Regions from separate parts of the Pseudomonas sp. FSO-7 genome, predicted to be linked through region 1. Evidence: predicted binding sites of a transcription regulator. Region 1 holds the regulator's gene; each other region holds the start of a gene.
The links. The regulator sigma-54, encoded in region 1, starts transcription at its own class of promoters, with help from an activator protein. The targets are predictions, from matches to a motif close to ANTGGCATNNANNTTGCTNT.

Region 1 (2,267 bases):
TTTCTTTTTACTGCCGCCCGGCGCGTTCACTTGGGAACGGCCGGGGGTCAGGATGGTTTCTAGTCGGATCATGGATTGGGGGGGTTAACGACCGGTCGCGCCCTGGAGGAGGCTCTGGGTCTTTTCCTTATGCTTTTTGAGTTGGCGATCCAGCTTGTCGGTCAGCAGGTCAATCGCGGCATACATGTCTGTGTGCTCTGCGTTGGCAACCACTTCTCCGCCGGGGATATGCAGCGTGGCTTCGATTTTCTGCAGCAGCTTTTCGACGTTCATCGTGACTTGCACGTTGGTGATCTTGTCGAAATGCCTCTCCAATCGGTCGAGTTTTTCGCCGATGTAGGTGCGCAGGGGTTCGGTCACTTCCAGTTGGTGTCCACTGATGTTGACTTGCATACAGCTTCTCCTTCGTTGCCAGTGCATAAAGCGGCAGGCAGAAATGCCTGCCACTGGAACGCTGTGGCGTGGCCTGTTACATCAACCGCTTGCGTTCGCTCGAAGGCGCGATCCCGAGGGATTCACGGTACTTGGCGACGGTACGGCGGGCCACCTGAATGCCTTGTGCCTCCAGTAAACCAGCGATCTTGCTGTCACTCAACGGCTTTTTCTGATTTTCCGCGGCCACCAGTTTTTTGATGATCGCGCGGATGGCCGTGGACGAGCATTCGCCGCCTTCGGAGGTGCTGACGTGGCTGGAGAAAAAGTATTTCAATTCATAGATGCCCCGGGGGGTATGCATGAATTTCTGGGTGGTCACCCGGGAAATCGTCGACTCGTGCATGCCCACTGCCTCGGCAATGTCATGCAGGACCAACGGTTTCATCGCTTCATCGCCGTACTCCAGGAAGCCGCGCTGATGCTCGACGATCTGGGTGGCCACTTTCATCAGGGTTTCGTTGCGGCTTTGCAGGCTCTTGATGAACCAGCGGGCTTCCTGCAACTGGTTGCGCATGAAGGTGTTGTCGGCGCTGGTGTCGGCGCGCTTGACGAAACCGGCGTACTGGGCGTTGACCCGCAGCTTGGGCACCGACTCCTGGTTGAGTTCCACCAGCCAGCGATCGTTGTGCTTGCGCACGATCACGTCGGGGACCACGTACTCGGGCTCGGTGGATTCGATCTGCGAGCCGGGGCGCGGGTTGAGGCTCTGCACCAGTTCGATGACCTGGCGCAGCTCATCTTCCTTGAGCTTCATGCGACGCATCAACTGGCTGTAGTCGCGACCGCCCAGCAGGTCGATGTAATCGGTGACCAGTCGCTTGGCTTCGGCCAGCCATGGCGTCTTGGCAGGCAACTGGCGCAGTTGCAGCAACAGGCACTCGCCCAGGTTGCGGGCGCCAATGCCGGCCGGTTCGAATTGCTGGATGCGATGCAGGACGGCTTCGATCTCGTCCAGCTCGATGTCGAGCTCGGGGTCGAAGGCTTCGAGGATTTCTTCGAGGGTCTCGTCCAGGTAGCCCTGGTTGTTGATGCAATCGATCAGGGTCACGGCGATCAGGCGATCGGTGTCGGACATCGGTGCCAGGTTCAGTTGCCACAGCAGGTGGCTTTGCAGGCTCTCGCCGGCCGAGGTGCGGGTGGTGAAGTCCCACTCGTCGTCATCGCTGCTGGGCAGGTTGCTGGCGCTGGTCTGGTAGACATCTTCCCAGGCCGTGTCCACGGGCAGTTCGTTGGGGATGCGCTCGTTCCATTCGCCATCCTCGAGGTTATCCACCGTTGGGGCGGCTTCCTGGTAGGACGGTTCCGGGATCTCGGTGTTGGTCTTCTGCTCGACGTTGTCGGCCAGCGGGTCGGTGTTATCGAAGTCGTCGCCTTCTTCCTGGCGTTCGAGCATCGGATTGGACTCCAGGGCCTCCTGGATTTCCTGTTGCAGGTCCAGGGTCGACAATTGGAGCAGGCGGATGGCCTGTTGCAGCTGCGGTGTCATCGTCAGCTGCTGGCCCATTCTCAAGACTAGCGATGGTTTCATGGCAGGGGCTTAACACCTTATTCGCCGGCGCACATGCGCCATCCACTACAGGGCGCCGGAGCGCCAAAATTAAGCAAATTATATGCCTGAAACTGAAGTGTTTGCCTAGAGCGTCGCCATAATAAAATTAAACGACGCCCAGGCAATTCGCCAGACACGTGTGCTTACAGGCGGAACTCATGGCCCAGGTACACTTCCTTGACCAGGTCATTGGCCAGGATCGCGGCGGAGTCTCCTTCGGCGATCAATTGGCCGTCATTGACAATGTAGGCGGTTTCGCAGATGTCCAAGGTCTCGCGCACGT
Region 2 (2,267 bases), 730 kb from region 1:
CCGGGCTGCCCGAGTCGATGGCTGAGACCGAACTGTTCGGCTACGGGCCGGGTGCCTTCGAAGGCGCCCGCGCCGAGGGCAAGCTCGGCCTGCTGGAGCTGACCGCAGGGGGAACGCTGTTCCTCGACGGGGTAGGGGAGATGAGCCCGCGCCTGCAGGTCAAGTTGCTGCGCTTCCTGCAGGACGGTTGCTTCCGGCGTGTCGGCAGCGATGAAGAGGTGTACCTGGACGTCAGGGTGATCTGCGCCACCCAGGTCGATTTGTCCGAACTCTGCGCCCGGGGCGAATTCCGTCAGGATTTGTACCATCGCTTGAACGTGCTTTCCTTGCACATCCCACCCCTGCGCGAATGCCTCGACGGCCTGGCGCCGCTGGTGGAGCATTTTCTCGACCAGGCCAGCCGTCAGATCGGCTGTGCCCTGCCCAAGCTGGCCCCGGCGGCGATGGACCGACTCAGCCATTACCACTGGCCGGGCAACGTCCGGCAGTTGGAAAACGTGCTGTTCCAGGCGGTTTCCCTGTGCGACGGCGGGACGGTAAAAGCCGAGCATATCCGCCTGCCGGATTATGGCGTGCGTCAGCCCCTTGGTGATTTCTCCCTCGAGGGAGGGTTGGACGAGATCGTCGGACGCTTCGAGAAAGCCGTGCTGGAGCGCCTGTACGCCGATCATCCCAGCAGTCGGCAACTGGGCAAGCGGCTGGGGGTTTCCCATACCACCATCGCCAACAAGTTGCGCGAATACGAAGTCGGCACAAAATCCGGCATGTGAGTTGTGTGTTTTCGTGGCGAGGGAGCTTGCTCCCGCTGGGCTGCGTAGCAGCCCCACACTTTTTGACGATTGTTGCGCAATCGAGCGGGAGCAAGCTCCCTCGCCACAGGGTCCTCTGTTGATCAGGTTAGGCGGACACTTGCCGCAACCGGCACAACACCGCCGGTTTTTCGTCTTCGATACATCCCCATAATCTCTTCCAGCCCCCTCAAGTCCTTTGTTTCCAAGACCCAGGGGCGCCAGAAAAAAGTTGGTCTGCAAATTGCTTAAGGCTGTGCAACACAGCAGTGGGCGGCAAACGTCCGGCATGCAGAGGATCGACAGTGGACAAGTACCTTTATGTGGCAATGACCGGCGCCAGCCAGAACGCGCTGGCGCAGCGGGCCCATGCCAACAACCTGGCGAACATCTCCACCAATGGCTTTCAGAAAGACCTGGAGCAGGCACGCTCGATGCCGGTGTTCGGCGACAGCTTTCCGGCGCGGGCCTTTGCCCTGTCCGAACGGCCTGCCACGGACTTCACCCCGGGTGCGCTGGTGGAAACCGGTCGCGACCTCGACGTGGCGGTCAGCGGGCCGGGCTGGATGGCCGTGCAGAACCCCGACGGCGGCGAAAGCTACGTGCGTACCGGCAGCCTCAATGTCGATGCCCTGGGCGTACTGCGGGCCGGCAACGGCATGCCGGTGATGGGCAACGGCGGTCCGATCGCCGTGCCGCCGGAGCAGAAAATCGAAATCGGCCAGGACGGCACCATCAGCATTCGCGCCATGGGTGAAGGCCCGCGAGTGATGGCTGAAGTCGACCGCATCAAGCTGGTCAACCCGGACCTCAAGAACATGACCAAGGGCCTGGACGGCTCGATCCGTACCAAGGACGGCCAGCCGGCGCCCATCGATGCCAACGTGCAGTTGGTGTCGGGGTTCCAGGAGGCGAGCAACGTCAACGCCGTGGATGAAATGACTTCGGTGCTGGCCCTGGCCAAGCAGTTCGAGCTCCACGTCAAGATGATGAACACCGCCAAAGAAGGCGATGAAGCCATGGCTCGGGTCTTGCAGATCTAATCATTAATTACAGCGTTGCGCCGAAAAACAGGCGTACGAGGAGAATCGAATGCTTCCGGCTCTTTGGGTTGCCAAAACAGGTCTGTCCGCCCAGGACACCAACCTTTCTACTATTTCCAACAACCTGGCGAACGTCTCGACCACGGGTTTCAAACGTGATCGCGCCGAGTTCCAGGACCTGCTGTATCAGGTAAAACGCCAGCCTGGCGCCCAGTCGACCCAGGACAGCGAACTGCCGTCGGGCCTGCAAGTGGGTACCGGTGTACGCATCGTCGGCACCCAGAAAAACTTCAACGCCGGCAGCCTGCAGACCACCGAGCAGCCGCTGGACATGGCCATCGACGGGCGCGGTTTCTTCCAGATCCTGCAGCCGGACGGCACCACGTCCTACACCCGTGACGGTACGTTCCACCTCGATTCCAATGGCCAGATCGTC
Region 3 (2,267 bases), 2.1 Mb from region 1:
CGATTTCCCCGGCCGGACCGCACACTTTTCCCTCCCCAGAATAGAACAGGCCCCCGGCACGAATGCCGGGGGCCTGTAATGGCCACATCCGTGTGGCCTTTCGCATGAACTCCAAAGCAACGGCAAGCGTATGACTCAGCCCGCTTACCGTGCCTTCTCCCGGTCCAGGCGAGAAGTCTTAGCCTTACTCGGCTTTCAGGCCGTCAGCCGATACGGCCTTGACGCCTTTGATTTTCTTGGCGATCGCCACGGCGGTGTCTTTTTGTGCATCAGTGACTTTGGTCATCGAAGATAGGGACACAACACCTTTATTGGTTTCGACTTTGATATCAGTGCCTGGAATGCCTTTTTCGGTGACCAGGTCAGCTTTGACCTTGGTGGTGATCCAGGTATCGGAAACGTCTTCTTTGGCCTCTGTCACTTCGCCAGCAGCCAGCATCATTGGCGCCTGAGTTGCTTGAGTGGTCTCGGCGAAAGCGCTAGCCATGGTCAGGGTCAGTGCGGTAGCAGCGGCGGCAGTGATAGCGAACTTCTTCATACGAGTAACTCCTGTTTTTCTCAGAAACTGCCGGAGGTGGATCCCGGCAGGGTTATCAGGAGTAGTGCGAACGCTGTGCCAGTTTTGAAACATCTATAAAATGCTTATAAATCAAAATGTTAAGCGAAGCGGCAATTTTCGTGATCATGCAAAATGCATGAAGCGGTGATTCTGGACATGCAACTTGCGGGTTTTATACAGGTGCTAACTTTATGAATTTCTGAGCATTTCTTTAACAGAAAAATATCCTGCCTTAGCCAACCGAACGGAGCGGGCTAAACGGAAAAGCCCCGCATAGGCGGGGCTCGATGGGGTGTTTGCCCAAATGGTCAACCAGCAGCAGCTGCTGCAGCGCCTGTACAGCCGGCAGGCAGGAACTCTTGGGCGGCGGTGGAAGCGCAGGTCCAGGTGCCTGCGGCTGAACGGCTAAGGGTAATTGTCTTGGCCAGCACGGGTGCAGGGGCGTTTGCAATAGTGCATTGAATGGTACCCGTTCCCGCCGCAGCATTGCCCGCGACGGTGATTGCGCAATTGCTGGTGCTCGCAGTTGCCCCAGTGTTGGTTCCATCTGGATTTTGGCCTTGATTCATGACGTCCTCAAACGGCACCTTCAAAGCGGAAATTTCCGCCAGTGCAGCCGTCGCCTTGGCCCGCGCCTGGTACTTGGAATATTGAGGCAACGCGAACGTCGCCAGAATGCCGATGATCGCCACGACGATCAGCAGCTCGATCAGCGTAAAACCCTTTTGCTTATTCATAGACATCTCCCATGCATGAGTCGAAATCTCATGACCTGAAACGGCCATTGCAGGGCACATGCCAACCCTCAAGCCCTATCAATAAAGGGGTTTGAACCCACACAGCGGCGACGTCCTACCTCAACAACCGCACTATCTGACGTTTTTTGTCACCCAGGCCCGCTGGTTTGGCGTCGATGCTTGACTAGGCTATAAGTCATGAACTGTCCGCGTCCGGTATCCCCATGAATGACATCGCCCTCAGCGGCCTGACCAAGCAATTGGTGCTGGCCGAACTGATCACCGAGCAAAATGCGCAACAGGCGTATCAACAGGCTCAACGCAGCCGCATCCCCTTGGTCAGCTACCTGGTGCAGAACAAACTGGTCCAGAGCCGTCAGGTCGCGGAAATCGCCTCGGAGCATTTCGGCGTCGCCCTGCTGGATCTCAACAGCCTGGACAAGGAAGCCCAGCCCACCGGCCTGGTCAGCGAAAAACTGGTGCGCCAGCATCACGCCCTGCCGCTGTGGCGGCGTGGCAACAAACTGTTCGTGGGCATCTCCGACCCCACCAACCACCAGGCCATCAACGACATCCAGTTCAGCACCGGCCTGACCACCGAAGCCATCCTGGTGGAGGACGACAAACTCAGCGACGCCATCGAGAAGTTCTTCGAATCCACGAGTACGGGCCTGGAAGGCATGGGCGATGCCGACCTCGACGGCCTGGACATCGAATCGATCGACGACACCAAGCAGGATTCCATCGGCGGCCAGGACACCGACGACGCGCCCGTGGTGCGTTTCGTCAACAAGATGCTGCTGGACGCGATCAAGGGCGGCTCTTCCGACCTGCACTTCGAGCCTTACGAAAAAATCTACCGGGTGCGGGTGCGCACCGACGGCATGCTGCGGGAAGTGGCCCGGCCGCCGATCCAACTGGCGACCCGTATCGCCGCCCGCCTCAAGGTCATGGCCAGCCTGGATATTTCC

Region 2: AC515T_RS07910 (flagellar basal body rod protein FlgF) is a predicted target of sigma-54. The motif match lies at 1,020-1,039, and genes of this name have one in related genera.
Region 3: AC515T_RS24640 (pilin) is a predicted target of sigma-54. The motif match lies at 1,343-1,362, and genes of this name have one in related genera.

What each region holds. Positions count from the first base shown of each region.
Region 1 covers NZ_CM184193.1:1,065,795-1,068,061, forward strand. The annotation lists gene ptsN (PTS IIA-like nitrogen regulatory protein PtsN) at 1-72, opposite strand, end outside; gene hpf (ribosome hibernation-promoting factor, HPF/YfiA family) at 85-393, opposite strand; gene AC515T_RS04495 (RNA polymerase factor sigma-54) at 470-1,963, opposite strand; gene lptB (LPS export ABC transporter ATP-binding protein) at 2,128-2,267, opposite strand, start outside.
Region 2 covers NZ_CM184193.1:1,793,130-1,795,396, forward strand. The annotation lists gene AC515T_RS07905 (sigma-54-dependent transcriptional regulator) at 1-770, shown strand, start outside; gene AC515T_RS07910 (flagellar basal body rod protein FlgF) at 1,094-1,831, shown strand; gene flgG (flagellar basal-body rod protein FlgG) at 1,881-2,267, shown strand, end outside.
Region 3 covers NZ_CM184193.1:5,630,363-5,632,629, forward strand. The annotation lists gene AC515T_RS24635 (BON domain-containing protein) at 185-538, opposite strand; gene AC515T_RS24640 (pilin) at 868-1,296, opposite strand; gene pilB (type IV-A pilus assembly ATPase PilB) at 1,521-2,267, shown strand, end outside.